One region of the Marinobacter antarcticus genome, then DNA from elsewhere that is predicted to be linked to it. Evidence: predicted binding sites of a transcription regulator. Region 1 holds the regulator's gene; the other holds the start of a gene.
What was found. The regulator sigma-54, encoded in region 1, starts transcription at its own class of promoters, with help from an activator protein. The targets are predictions, from matches to a motif close to ANTGGCATNNANNTTGCTNT.
Positions count from the first base shown of each region.

Region 1 (7,114 bases):
CTGCATAGCCCACTGGAAGAAGCCTGGCCAGAAGCCCTTCTGGCCAAAGCTGCGCGCATCAAGCTCGTTGCTCTGGACGTTGATGGCATCATGAGCGATGGCAAAATTTACTTCAGCGCCAAAGGCGACGAATTGAAAGGCTTCAACATTCTGGACGGGCTGGGCCTGAAGCAGATCATGGCAGCGGGAATCAACGTAGCCGTCATTACCGGCCGCAGCTCACCGCTCACCGAAAAACGCATGAAAGACCTGAAAATCCCCCATCTGATGCAGGGGCGTGAAGACAAAAGGGTCGCTTTGCAGGAACTGGTGAACAGTCTGGACATACTGCCGGAAGCTATCGCCTATATGGGTGACGACTTGCCGGATCTGCCCGCCATTCGCTACGCAGGCCTCGGAGTTACGGTTCCGAACGGATACTGGCTGGTGCGTGAGCACGCCGATTACTGCACCCGGGTTAGCGGAGGCAAGGGTGCAGTGCGAGAGCTTTGCGATCTGCTGCTGACAGCCGGAGGGCATCTGGATGCAACGCTGACGCCCTACCTGGAGCCATAGCCATGGCACAGAGCGAAAAAAACAGCCTGCTTTCCACACTGGCCATGACAAACAAGCCCAGGCTTCGCATGCTGGCGCTTGCAGCCACCATTGCAGCCACGGTTTTCCTGCTGTGGCGGAGCGACGAGCCACCGATCACCAGCTACAGCGATGCCAGGCAACTTCGGGGCGATGCAGAGCCCGACGGCTTTGTAATCAACGGCAGCTACACATCTTACGATGAAACCGGCCACCGCAAGATCGTTTTTACAAGCCCTCGCATCGAACAGTTCGAAGAGGAAAACCTGGCTACCATGGAGTCGCCGAACGCAGAATTGTTCAGCGCAACCGAGGCCGAGCCCTGGGTCCTCGAAGCCGAGAATGGCCGCCTGCGGCGGAACGAAGACCAGCTATACCTGACCGGCAACGTTCGTGTGGTGCGGACCATTGGTGACCGAAAAGCGACACTGGTTACCGAGAGCCTGACCCTGGACAACATTCAAGGTACTGTCTATACCGACGAACCGGTAGAAATAACCGATAGTCTGGGCACGACCCGGGCTAAAGGCATGAAAGCGTGGATCGATGAGCGCATTGTGGAACTCAATTCCCAGGTGGAAGGACGTTATGAAACTATTAGATAACCCCATGCGCCAACTATTGGCTATCATCCTGGTGGCTGGTCTTTCCAGCCCGACTCTGGCCTTTGATCTCGATTCCGACGAGCCAATTACCGTCAGCGCCGACAGCGCCCGCCTGGACGATGGCAAGGGCATTGCCACCTACACCGGAGCGGTGGAACTGGTTCAAGGCAAAACGCGCCTGACAGCGGAACGGGTGGTTCTGTACCGCAGCGCCAAAGGTCTCAACCGTATTGAAGCCAACGGCTCTCCTGCCCGATACCAGCAACCCGTTGCCAGCGGCGAAGGTGAAACCGATGCCAAAGCCCGGAACATCACCTGGTCTGCCTCAGACAAACAGCTCACCTTTGAACGGGAGGCTGTGATTGAGCAGAATGGCAACATATTCCGCGGCGACATTATTCATTACGATACCGAGCAACGGGTGGTCACCGCAGCAGGCAGCGAAGATACCGGCGCTGGCCCGGGCCGGGTTGAGATGGTCATTCAGCCCCGCGGCAGCAGCAACTCCACAAAATAACGGCAAACAGGGATCCGATGGCAGTTCTCAGAGCGAGCAACCTGGCAAAAAGCTATAAGCAGAAAAAAGTGGTCATTGATGTCTCGCTGGAAATTCGCAGCGGTGAAATCGTCGGCCTGCTCGGCCCGAACGGCGCCGGCAAAACCACCTGCTTTTACATGATCGTGGGGCTGGTAAACGCCGATAACGGCCGCATAACCATCGACAGCCAGGATATCACGTCTCTGCCCATGCATGGCCGGGCCCGCAAAGGCATCGGCTACCTGCCTCAGGAGGCTTCGGTGTTCCGCAAGCTATCCGTGCGGGATAACATCATGGCGATTCTGGAAACCCGAAAGAACCTCGGCCGTGCTGAACGCCTGAGCAAGCTCGAACACCTGCTGGAAGAGTTTCACATTACCCACATCCGCGACAGCCTGGGCATGGCACTCTCCGGGGGCGAGCGGCGCCGGGTGGAAATTGCCCGTGCCCTGGCAATGGAGCCTGCCTTCATTCTGTTGGACGAGCCGTTTGCCGGGGTAGATCCCATCTCTGTCAGTGATATCAAGCAGATCATCCGCCACCTCCGGGACAAGGGCATCGGCGTTCTGATTACCGACCACAACGTGCGCGAAACACTGGATATCTGCGAGAACGCTTACATTGTTTCTGGTGGCCACATTATCGCCTCCGGAAACTCCGAAACCATTCTCGCCAATCAACAGGTTAAAGAAGTGTATCTTGGCAACGAATTCCACCTGTAGCATCTGTTTTCGGCATCCGGATACACCCGTTCGATTGTTTTGCTGACCCGGAGCAAGTAAACTCGGCAAAGAACTTGCAAGGGTACTCAAAAATGGCGGCAAGTTGCCGCCATACATAGATTTTTTAGCCGATGCAAGAAATTCAGAGCGGGTATGAGTGACGGATCCTGAGCGATGGTTATGAAAGCCTCATTACAATTAAAGCTGGGTCAGAGCCTGACAATGACGCCCCAGCTGCAACAGGCGATCAGGCTTCTGCAGTTATCAACTCTCGATCTTCAGCAGGAAATCCAGCAAGCCCTGGAATCCAATCCCCTGCTGGAAGCTTCGGAAGATGACGACCAAACTGAAACGCCGTCAGCCGACGGTGATCAGAATCAAGACAACACCGCTAACGAAACATCTCCTGAGGCGTCTGCCGAGGCTGCCACCTCCGACTGGGATGAGAGCGAAAGCGGCCCGGACTGGCAATCTGAAAACGAAATCCCGGATACGCTTCCCGACGATCTTCCCGTCGATACCGCCTGGGAAGATGTTTACCAGTCCGCCCCCGCCCCGGCTGCGCGGAATGACGACGAAAGCGACCACGATTTCGAAACCCGGAACTCACCGACCGAAACCCTCAGGGATCACCTTGAGTGGCAGCTCAACCTCACACCTTTGAATGAACGGGATCAGGCCATTGCTCACGCCCTGATGGATGCGGTAGACGAACGGGGGTATCTAACCAGCTCTCTTGAGGACATATACGCAGGCCTGACCGACGATGCTGATGAAGACCCTCTTGAGATGGATGAAGTGGAAGCCGTTTTACGCCGGCTACAGTACTTCGACCCGCCAGGGGTTTTTGCCCGGGATCTTCAGGACTGCCTGCTTATCCAGCTTAACCAGCTGCCCCCGGAAACCCCCTGGCTCGCCCAGGCCCGGCTCGTCATCACCCATTACATAAATCTGTTGGGCAACCGCGACTACGCCCAACTGCTTCGCCGCAGCCGCCTTAAAGAAGATCAGTTGCGCGACGTACTTGCGCTGATCACCAGCCTCAACCCGCGGCCGGGTGACATCATCGACCGCACAGAGCCGGATTACGTTATTCCCGATGTCATCGTGCGCAAACACAACGGCCGCTGGCGTGTGGAACTGAACCCCGAAATTGCTCCGCGCATACGCGTGAATGCCAGCTATGCTTCATTAATAAGACGAGCCGATAGCAGCGCCGATAACACCTATCTCCGCGACCAGCTTCAGGAGGCAAAGTGGTTCATAAAAAGCCTGCAAAGCCGGAACGAAACACTGCTGAAGGTTGCCACACGTATTGTCGAGTATCAGCAGGGTTTTCTGGATCACGGGGAAGAAGCAATGAAGCCGCTGATTCTCTCGGATATTGCCCAGGTTGTGGAAATGCACGAATCCACTATTTCCCGTGTAACCACGCAGAAATACATGCACACACCGCGGGGCATTTTTGAACTGAAGTACTTTTTCTCCAGCCACGTCAGCACCGACGAAGGCGGCGAATGCTCCTCAACCGCGATCCGCGCCATGATCAAAAAGCTCATTGCAGCGGAAACACCGAAAAAGCCGTTGAGTGACAGCAAGATTGCGGCCATGCTTGGAGAAGAGGGAATCAAGGTGGCTCGGCGCACGGTTGCAAAATATCGCGAGGCGATGCACATTCCGCCCTCGAACGAACGCAAGCGCCTGGTTTAAACCGGGCACCGCTGGCCGGTTCACACGGATTTCGCTGACGCAGCCACAAGCGCCAGCACTCAGCCCGGCTCCTGGAGCCGGGACGGATGACAACAGGAGACGTCTATGCAACTCAATATTTCAGGCCATCACGTAGAACTGACTCCCGCCCTGAAGGACTATGTATCCGAAAAGTTTGAACGACTGGAGCGGCACTTTGACCACATCAGTAATTGCCAGGTAACACTGGAAGTGGATAAGGTTCGTCAGATCGCGGAGGCTACGCTTCACGTGGTGGGTGGTGAGATTCACGCAAAGGCGGAAAGTGAGGATATGTACGCAGCTATCGACGGCCTCGTCGACAAGCTTGATCGACAGATCCTCAAGCATAAAGAAAAGAGTGTGGACAGGATGCATGGAAACGCAGCCCGCTAGGCGGCTGTTTTCAGGCATGTCATCTAATCAAGCTGCGGCGCGGACAACGTGTCGCAGCTTTTTTTAACGGAAGCGCGGTCGATTCATGAGCGACACATCCCTGACAATAGACAACATTCTTGCACCGGAACTGACCCTGTGTAAGGTACCCGCATCGAGTAAAAAGCGGGTTCTGGAGTTCATTGCCGAGCAGATCCGTCAGCACAATGATTCACTCGGAGAGGGTCAGATTTTCAACAATCTGATCGCTCGTGAGCGACTGGGCAGCACGGGAATTGGTCAGGGAATCGCCATCCCCCACTGTCGGCTGGAAGGGCTTGAACACGTGATCGGCGTTCTGATAACTCTGGAAGAAGCCGTCGAGTTTGATGCTATTGATAACCAGCCGGTGGATCTTGTGTTTGCACTTGTTGTGCCCAAGGAAGCCACCAGCGAGCATCTTGAGCTACTGAGCCAGCTCGCAGAGAAATTCAATGAGCGCACCTTCTGCGACCGCCTCAGGCAGTGCGAAGATGCGGGTACGCTTTACCAACGCATGACCGCCGCAAGCGGCTGATATCCACTCTGGTAACAGGCTGTTTCACCATGAAGCTGATCATCGTCAGTGGCCGGTCCGGCTCCGGCAAGAGCACCGCTCTTCACGTACTGGAAGACCTCGGATACTACTGTATTGATAACCTGCCGATCGGACTTCTGTTCCCTCTCACCCGGGAAGCCGCCAACCAGAGCGCGCCTGGGCGGCTCGACAAGATGGCCGTCAGCATTGATGCCCGCAACCTGTCTGGGGAGCTGGGCAATTTTGAGGAGATTTACCGCAAGCTTCGCAGAGACGACATCCAGGCCGAGGTCATCTATCTGGATGCGGATGAACAGTCCCTGCTACAGCGGTTCCACGCGACCCGTCGCAAGCACCCCCTCAGCGATGATAAAACATCTCTCAGAGAGGCCATCACTAACGAAAAGATTCTGCTGGAACCCCTTTCCAAACTGTCGGATCTCTACATCAATACCACGGGCCTCTCGATGTACGAACTTCGGGATATGGTGAAACAGCGGGTAGCTGGCCGCAAAGATCAGGAACTGGCCCTGCTTTTCCAGTCCTTCGGCTTCAAACACGGCGTACCACTGGATTCCGATTACGTGTTTGATGTGCGCTGCCTGCCCAACCCCTATTGGGATACCAGCCTGCGCAAGTTTACAGGCCTTGACCAGCCGGTAATCGAGTTTCTTGAGAAAGAACCTGCAAGCCGCAAAATGGCAAACGATCTTATTACTTTCCTGGAAAACTGGATCCCCTCTTTTGCAGACAGTAATCGCAGTTACATGACCATTTCCATTGGATGCACTGGCGGCCAGCACCGATCCGTTTATATCTGTGAGCAGCTGGGGCGGCATTTCCGGGAGCACAGCAGCAACACACAGGTGCGCCACACCGAGCTGCCGCATCTGCAGGCCCGGAAAGAGGTCTAAGCCAGCGTGATACGCCAGCGGATTGTTATTATCAATAAACTTGGCCTGCACGCCCGTGCTACTGCCAAACTGGTCGCCACCGCATCGGCATACCCTTGTTCCGTCAGGGTTTGTGGCAAGGGACGGGAAGTGGACGCCAAAAACATCATGCAGATCATGATGCTTGCGGCCAGCAAAGGCACTGAAGTGGAGCTTGTGGCCGATGGTCCGCGTGAGCAGGAGGCCATTGATGCCCTGACCACACTGATCAACGATTATTTCGGAGAAGGTGAATAATCCCCTTCAACTCTTTCTCACGTGTATAGGCTAACTCCGTTATAATACGGGCGTTTTCTGAGCGCAGGTGATTCATGTCTGATAATCTGGATAAAAGCCAGGCCCGCCAACGTTTACGCTCTCTGAGTGAAGCGCTGGACAGTGGTGCCCTGAAACAGGTCGCCCGTATTCTCAACGGTGGCCTGAGCCCCAGTGATATCGCTCACCTGCTCGAATCTTCGCCACCGCGCCAGCGCGCCCTGCTGTGGAATCTGGTAGACAAACAGCTGGAAGGCGAGGTTCTCCAGTATCTCAATGAGGACATTCGTGCCGAATATCTGAGCCGACTGAACGCTCAGGAGCTGGCGGATATCATCGAGGACTTCGAGTCCGACGATCTCGCCGACCTTCTGCAACAGTTGCCGGATACGGTGATCCAGGAAGTTCTGGACACCATGGATGAACAGGATCGGCAGCGAGTCGAAGAGGTGCTTTCCTACCCGGAAGACACCGCTGGCGGCCTGATGAACACGGACACCATCACCGTGCGCCCCGATCTCAGCATTGATGTGGTATTGCGTTACCTGCGCCGGCACAGGGCGCTGCCGCCTATGACCGACAGCCTGATCGTTGTAAGCCGGCGCGACGAGTTTATCGGCATGCTTCCCATTACCAAAATGCTGGTATCCAACCAGTCCGCAACCGTGCGGGAAGTCATGGATACCGATATCGAGCCTATACCCGTCACCCTCTCCGACACCAAAGTCGCCCAACTGTTTGAGCGCTACGATCTGATTTCTGCGCCAGTGGTAAACAGCGAGGGTCGT
Region 1 covers NZ_FRAQ01000001.1:1,732,317-1,739,430, reverse strand. Annotated here, with positions in the region: gene BUA49_RS08185 (KdsC family phosphatase) at 1-555, shown strand, start outside; gene lptC (LPS export ABC transporter periplasmic protein LptC) at 558-1,178, shown strand; gene lptA (lipopolysaccharide transport periplasmic protein LptA) at 1,162-1,695, shown strand; gene lptB (LPS export ABC transporter ATP-binding protein) at 1,713-2,438, shown strand; gene BUA49_RS08165 (RNA polymerase factor sigma-54) at 2,619-4,148, shown strand; gene hpf (ribosome hibernation promoting factor) at 4,254-4,562, shown strand; gene ptsN (PTS IIA-like nitrogen regulatory protein PtsN) at 4,648-5,118, shown strand; gene rapZ (RNase adapter RapZ) at 5,148-6,032, shown strand; gene BUA49_RS08145 (HPr family phosphocarrier protein) at 6,039-6,308, shown strand; gene mgtE (magnesium transporter) at 6,383-7,114, shown strand, end outside.

Region 2 (7,114 bases), 140 kb from region 1:
GCGTGCTGTTCAGAGTATGCTTGAGCAGCAGACAGATGACGGTGAGGGCGGCGAGCCCGAAGAGCTGGGCGCCCTGATGGATGACCTGACTGACTTTCAGCGAGATGTATTGAGCTCACCGGATAAAACCCCGAACGAAGACCCAGTCGAAAACAAACTTAGCGAAGACACCTCCATCGAAGACACCTCCATCGAAGACAACCCCATCGAAGGCAAGCGTGATGACATCCTCCCTGGCTGATCGCCTGGATCGATACCAGGCTTATTTGCGTGCAGAGCCTGAGCCGGAGCTATCAGGCCGCCTGACCCGAATGGTAGGGCTGACGCTGGAGTGCGTTGGCTGCCCTATGGTGGTGGGGGATCGCTGTGTGATAAAAGGCCAGGGTTCAGGCACCGTTGAGGCCGAAGTCGTGGGGTTTGAGGATGACAAGGTCTACCTTATGCCGCTGACCGCCATCGAAGGCCTTAAACCAGGCGCCAGGGTGGTTCCGCTAGCCTCCGCAAGTCGCGTTCCTGTTGGCCCTCTTATGCTGGGTCGTGTGGTGGATGGCAGCGGCGAACCCCTCGATGGCAAAGGCCCGCTCCAGGCAGAGGCCCGGGTTCCGCTGACCGGAGAAATCATAAACCCCCTCAACCGGGCACCTGTAAGGCAGTCCATGGATGTTGGCATTCGGGCTATTAATGCCCTGCTGACCGTTGGTCAGGGCCAGCGTCTGGGGCTGTTTGCTGGCAGTGGTGTTGGTAAAAGTATGCTGCTGGGTATGATGACCCGGTTCACCGATGCCGACGTTATCGTGGTTGGGTTGATCGGTGAGCGTGGCCGGGAGGTCAAGGAATTCATTGAAGATATTCTGGGTGAAGAAGGGCTGGCCAGATCGGTTGTGGTTGCTGCTCCGGCGGATGACTCACCGCTGATGCGCCTGCGCGCAGCCATGCTTACGACTCGGATTGCCGAATACTACCGGGACAAGGGCAAGCGAGTGCTTCTGCTGATGGACTCGCTTACCCGATACGCCCAGGCTCAGCGTGAAATTGCGCTGGCGGTTGGCGAACCACCTGCCACCAAAGGTTATCCACCTTCCGTATTCGCCAAGTTGCCGCAGCTGGTGGAGCGCACCGGCAATGGTTTGCCCGGAGGTGGTTCGATCACCGCGTTTTATACCGTGCTGACCGAAGGTGACGATCAGCAGGATCCCATTGCGGATGCAGCCAGGGCGATCCTGGATGGCCATATTGTGCTCTCGCGCCGGCTTGCAGAAGAAGGGCACTATCCTGCCATCGACGTTGAGGCTTCTATCAGCCGGGTTATGCCGCAGGTGACAGAAACCGAGCACTTCGCCCGGTCCCAGCGGTTCAAACAGGTCTATTCACGTTATCAGCAGGCCCGGGATCTGATCAGCGTAGGCGCCTATGTGAAGGGCTCCGATCCGGAAACCGACTTCGCCATTACCCATATCGGGAATATGCGCCAGTTCCTGCAGCAGGGGCTGAACGAGCGCGCTTCACTAACCGAGAGCATCGAGGGGCTGCTATCTGTGGTGCCCGAACGTCGCTCACCGGAACGCCGCAAGTCTGCTGTTCCTGATCCCGATGCCGCCAATGCAAGCAGAGGTGTCAGTTGATATTGCGTTCTCAGCGCCTGACCGTAGTGCTTGCGCTGGAAGAGCGCAAGGAGCAGGAAGCGCTGGAGCGGATGGGCAAGGCCCGGGAACTGATGGAGCAACACAAGGGTCAGATAGAAAACCTCAACAGCTACCAGCAGGAATACCGGGATCAGATCCGCAACAGTCAACACGGCGTGGTGCAGGTCAGTCGTTTGCAAGCGTGGCAGGCGTTTATTGCGCAGCTTGATCAGGTTATCCTGCAGCAGCAAAAGCAGCTGGTTCAGACCGAAGCGGTTTTTGAGACTCGTCGACGGGAGTGGCAGCACGCCTGGGAGCGTCGGCGAGGTATGGAGAAATACATCGAGACCTGTCGTAAGCAAGAGCAAAGAGTTCAGGATCTGCAGGAGCAAAAGATGTCTGATGAAGCCGCTGGCCGTGCTTTTGCGCGCCGCCGCCGCTGACGCTTGCCCTGAATCAATCGCAATTCCATGCAAACTGACTGCGCTGGGCTATCCTTATAGAAACTCAGGTCGCGTCACAAGTGGCGGCTGGATGTTTCAGTGAATACCACCGGAGGTTTTGCGGATGCCGATCCAGACCCGCCGCAGTCACGACGGTCAGACTCTGATTATCAGAATAGAGGGGCGCTTTGATTTCAGCACCCATCAGGCCTTCCGCGATGCGTACGAGCATGGCGGTAAGGATGTGCGCGGTTACATTGTGGATTTGTCCGAAGCAACCTATCTCGACAGCTCAGCGCTGGGTATGTTGCTTTTGCTGAGGGACTACGGCGGGGGTGACAAGGCCAGTATTGCCATTGAAAATTGCAATAACGATGTCCGCAAGATTCTGACCATTTCCAATTTCGAGCAACTGTTCACCATTCGGTGATTGCTCAGGCCGCCGGAACCTGTGATGGATGAGCCTGCAGCAGAAAGCGACCCCCTGAAAATCCTCATTGCCGATGACAGCGACAGTGACCGGGTGATCCTGAAAACCCTGCTGAGACACCTTGGCCACCATGTGCTGGATGCTGCTAATGGTCGGGAGGCGGTGGCACTTTTTCGTTCGGGCGAGCCGGACATCGTCCTTCTGGACGCATTGATGCCCGCAATGGACGGCATGGAGGCGGCGCGGGAGATTAAACGGCTTGCCGGTGAGCGCATGGTGCCGCTGATTTTCATTACCTCTCTGTCGGAAGCGGAGGATCTGGCGCGATGCCTTGAAGCAGGCGGCGACGGCTTTCTGAGCAAACCCTATAACCGGGTAATGATCGACGCCAAGATCAATGCCTTTAACCGGATGCGTCTGATGCACCAGGCTCTGTCAGACCAGAGGGATCTGATGCATGAGCGCAACCGGCAACTGCTGGAGGAGCAACATGTGGCGCGGCGGGTCTTTGACAACGTCGCTCACACCGGGTGCCTGGATTCGCCTAACATTCGCTACCACGCGTCGCCCCTATCGGTCTTCAGTGGCGATGTGCTGTTCGCTTCACCCCGCCCTGCCGGTGGAATGCTTGTGTTTACGGGCGATTTTACCGGACATGGATTGCCTGCAGCGATTGGCGCCATGCCCGTTGCGGAAACCTTTTACGGCATGGCAAGCAAAGGCTTTGACGGGTCCGATATTCTCCGGGAAATCAATCAGAAGCTGGTGCGCATACTGCCGAAAGACATGTTCTGCTGCGGTGCGATGGTTGAGGCAGACTTCGGGCTCAACCAGCTGAAAGTATGGAATGGTGGCTTACCCGATGGGTGGCTGGTGCGCTCATCCGCCGCAAGTTATAGCCTGCCATCCCGACATCTGCCACTGGGGATTCTGAACGCTGATCAGTTTAATGCCGAAATGGAGACCATCAGAACGCTGCCCGGCGACCGGCTGCTGTTGATGACCGATGGCGTGCTGGAATGCAGCAACGAAGAAGGCCATCTCTTCGGTGAGCGTGGCGTGCGGCTCGCAGTCGAGGGCGTGACCTCCGGACGGCATCCGTTTGATGCTCTTATGAGTGGAATACGGCGGTTTACCGGGCGCCAGAAATTCGGTGATGATCTCACGCTCTGCTGTCTGGAAATGGTTGATCACGCGGGACTTACGGCTATGCCCGAAGGGGCTGAGCCTTCCACTCTGGCTGGGCCGACGGAGTGGAAGTGTGTGTATGAAATCCGGGAGCGCACGCTGGGGGAGTTCAGCCCCTTGCCGTTGTTGCTCCATATCTGCATGGAAGTGCCGGGGCTGCGGCGTAAAAGCGGAGAAATTTATACCTTGCTCTCAGAGCTGTATAATAATGCTCTGGAACATGGTGTTCTTGAGCTACCTTCTGAATGGAAGTACACACCGGAGGGCTTTGACCGTTACTATTTCGAGCGTGCTTTGCGTCTCAGCGGAGTGAGCGGCCATTACATCAGGTTCAGTTTTCATCATGAACCTATGCAGTGGGGTGGGCGCCTGCGGGTTGTTTGCGAAGACAGCGGCCAGGGGTTCGATTTCCAGAATCATGCGGTTCTGCAATCCACGGAGATGGAGCAGAGCGGGCCCCGTTATGCGGGGCGTGGACTGATTTTGCTAAAGCGACTGGCAGAATCCATCAGGTTTCATGAACAGGGGAGTCGGGTGGAAATTGTTTATGATTGGTACTTTTAATCGGCACTTTTAATCTAATCGGCACTTTTAACAGAAACAAGGGAGTTGGTCATGGTTGATAAGCCACACCTTGATGACGAAGCTTTGGCAGAGCTTCAGGACGTAATGGAAGATGAGTTCGAGATGCTGATCCGGACCTATCTTAATGATTCGCAAGAACGAATCGATAGCTTGAAGGGGGCCATGATGGATGGGGATTCAGGCGCCTTTGCAAAAACGGCCCATAGCTTCAAGGGTAGCAGCATTAATATTGGAGCTCCTCGACTTGGAGAGCTGTGCCGGGAAGCGGAGGAAGCCGGGAAGAGCGATAGCCTTAACGAAGCTCCGGCCGTTCTGGAAGCCATTAAGTCAGAATTTCAACGGGTTACTAATGCGCTTAATGCTCTGATGGCGCGCGGCGCCAGCTAGCAGTCGATGGCGTTAACCGAGTGCGGCTAAGCAGAAAGCGGCCAGACAGAGTGTGCGGCTGGCATTGCTTTTGCAGTTGTTTGGGAAACCGCCTGAAAATCAGCTCTGAAACGGACTGAACAGTGCGTCTACCGATAAAAAGCGGCAAGAGGTTGCCATGACACAGATGGTTCTTCCCCAGACTCCCGCGCCCGGGATGCAGAATGATGCCGGCGCATCGAAATCCGGTTCCGGTCGAGACAATGGCGCCAGTGAAAGCCGGTACGAAGCTTTCTCCCGTGCGGAGCAAAAACGTCTCGATCGCCAGCAAGCCGATGCCAGAAACTCCGCAAAAGAGGATGGTGCGCAATCAGCGAGCCAGTCCGAACCTCCCGGGAAAACCGGTGAGTCCGGCAAGAGCGTTAAGACTTCCGTAACGGGTGAAGACGAAGCGGCGGAAAAAACAACTGCCGGGAAAATCGCAGAGACGGCCCCTGAAATGGAAGCCATTACGACCCCGCTGACTTTTGCAGAGTTGCAGGCTCTGTTGCTGCCTTCAACCGGGCAGGTTGCAGTGGCAGGTGGTGCCGCAGGTCCGGCCGCGAGCAGTCCGGCAATAATACAGGGCTCCGAGTTGTTTGCAGGACTTGTCGGGGGCAAACCCGGGCAGCCTGGCCAGACTGCGCTCGGTGGAAAAGGTGGGCTGATGTCTGGTCTGCAACTGACCGATTCCCTGGCCCCGGCAGCCGGAGAAAAAGCCAGTGTCATGGACCCTTCCAGCCTGCTGAATGGTACCCGGTTCGAATCGGCCATGGAGTTGGTTTCTCAGCAAAGCACCAACAACGCGGCTGGCAAGCTTGCGGCAGAAGCCCAGGTGCCCCTGAGGAGCTACGCGACATCGGTTGATGTTCCCGTAAACCACGCAGAGTGGGGGGATAAACTGATGGGTAAGCTCAGCTGGTTGACAGCCAAAAACCTGTCAGTGGCCGAGATTCACCTCACGCCGCCTGATATGGGGCCAATGGAGGTACGGGTTCGCGTACACAACGATCAGGCCACCATTACCGTCCATGCCGCTAACCCGGTGGTGCGGGATCAACTGGAACTGCATTCACATCGGCTGCGTGACATGCTGGGTGAGCAAGGCCTTTCCCTGGCTCAGTTCGATGTCTCTGACAACTCACAGAACCAGCGTGGAGAGCAGGGCGCGGGTGATGGAGACGGTTCGTCTTCGGGTTCAGGTGCAGAGCTCTCGGCTGCAGATGGCGGTGAAGCAAACACTCAGACTGGCAGTCTTGACCTGAGCTGGAACGGCGCCGTCGATATTTTTGCCTGAGTGTTTGGGTCATCTTGCTGAGCCCTCTTCGTTAATCTGCTTTGCCCATCCTTTCGTGCAACGCTAGACTGCGGGTCTGAGCGGGAGGGTTGGGCCTTCTGGCCCGCCCTTTGCAGTCAATCTGTAAAAGTCATGGAAACGTACTTCCATTGACGGATTTCTGGCGAAAAACACTATGGCAGAAAATAGCGCACCTGAGGCAGAACCGGCCAAGAAAGGTAAACTGAAAGTGATTATCCTGCTGACAGTGGTGGTGCTACTGGCGATTGCCTTGTCGGTTGCTGGCACCTTGTGGTTTCTTGGTGGCGGTTTGCCCGGAATGGGCGACGATACAGAAAGCCAGGATGATGTGGCGGTAGAAACCTTCACTCCGAGCGTTTACCTGGACATTGAAAAAGCTCTGGTGACGACGTTGCAGGGCGAAGGCCGTCAGCGCTATGCGCAGGCCTACGTAGCTCTCGGAGCAACCGACCCTGAGGCGCTGACCGCAGCCAAACTGCATATGCCCCTGATTCGAAGCCAGCTGGTTATGGTGCTTGGTAGCAGCAATTTTAAGGAGTTGCAGACACCGGAAGGCCGACAAAGCCTGGCGGAAAACATGCTGACAACGGTTAATCAGGTGCTGGAGCAAGAAGGTGAGCCCGGCATCAGCCAGGTGCTGTTCAGGAATTTTGTAGTGCAATAGAAAGTGCAATAGAGCCCGGATACGGGCAAGGCATTTCAGCAGCAGGACAACGTATGCAGGATTTACTGTCACAGGATGAAATTGATGCGCTCCTCCACGGCGTGGATGACGGTGACGTTGATACTTATGAAGAAGCTGACGAAACCGGCGTAAAAAATTACGATCTTGCCAGTCAGGATCGTATCGTCCGTGGCCGGATGCCCACGTTGGAGATGATCAACGAGCGCTTTGCACGGTACACCCGCATCAGCCTGTTCAATCTTCTGCGTCGTAATGCGGATGTTTCCACCGGTGGCGTCCAGATCATGAAGTTCGGCGAATACATACACACACTTTATGTGCCCACCAGCCTGAATCTGTGCAAGGTTCGCCCGTTGCGGGGGACATCCCTGTTTGTTATGGATGCCAAACTGGTGTTCAAGCTGGTTGATAACTTTTTTGGAGGTGAAGGGCGGCACG
Region 2 covers NZ_FRAQ01000001.1:1,873,378-1,880,491, forward strand. Annotated here, with positions in the region: gene BUA49_RS08775 (flagellar assembly protein FliH) at 1-241, shown strand, start outside; gene fliI (flagellar protein export ATPase FliI) at 222-1,622, shown strand; gene fliJ (flagellar export protein FliJ) at 1,622-2,065, shown strand; gene BUA49_RS08790 (STAS domain-containing protein) at 2,190-2,495, shown strand; gene BUA49_RS08795 (ATP-binding SpoIIE family protein phosphatase) at 2,520-4,247, shown strand; gene BUA49_RS08800 (Hpt domain-containing protein) at 4,299-4,655, shown strand; gene BUA49_RS08805 (flagellar hook-length control protein FliK) at 4,813-5,970, shown strand; gene BUA49_RS08810 (flagellar basal body-associated FliL family protein) at 6,146-6,655, shown strand; gene fliM (flagellar motor switch protein FliM) at 6,709-7,114, shown strand, end outside.
Region 2: the regulator sigma-54 is predicted to act here: its motif matches at 4,713-4,732, upstream of BUA49_RS08805 (flagellar hook-length control protein FliK).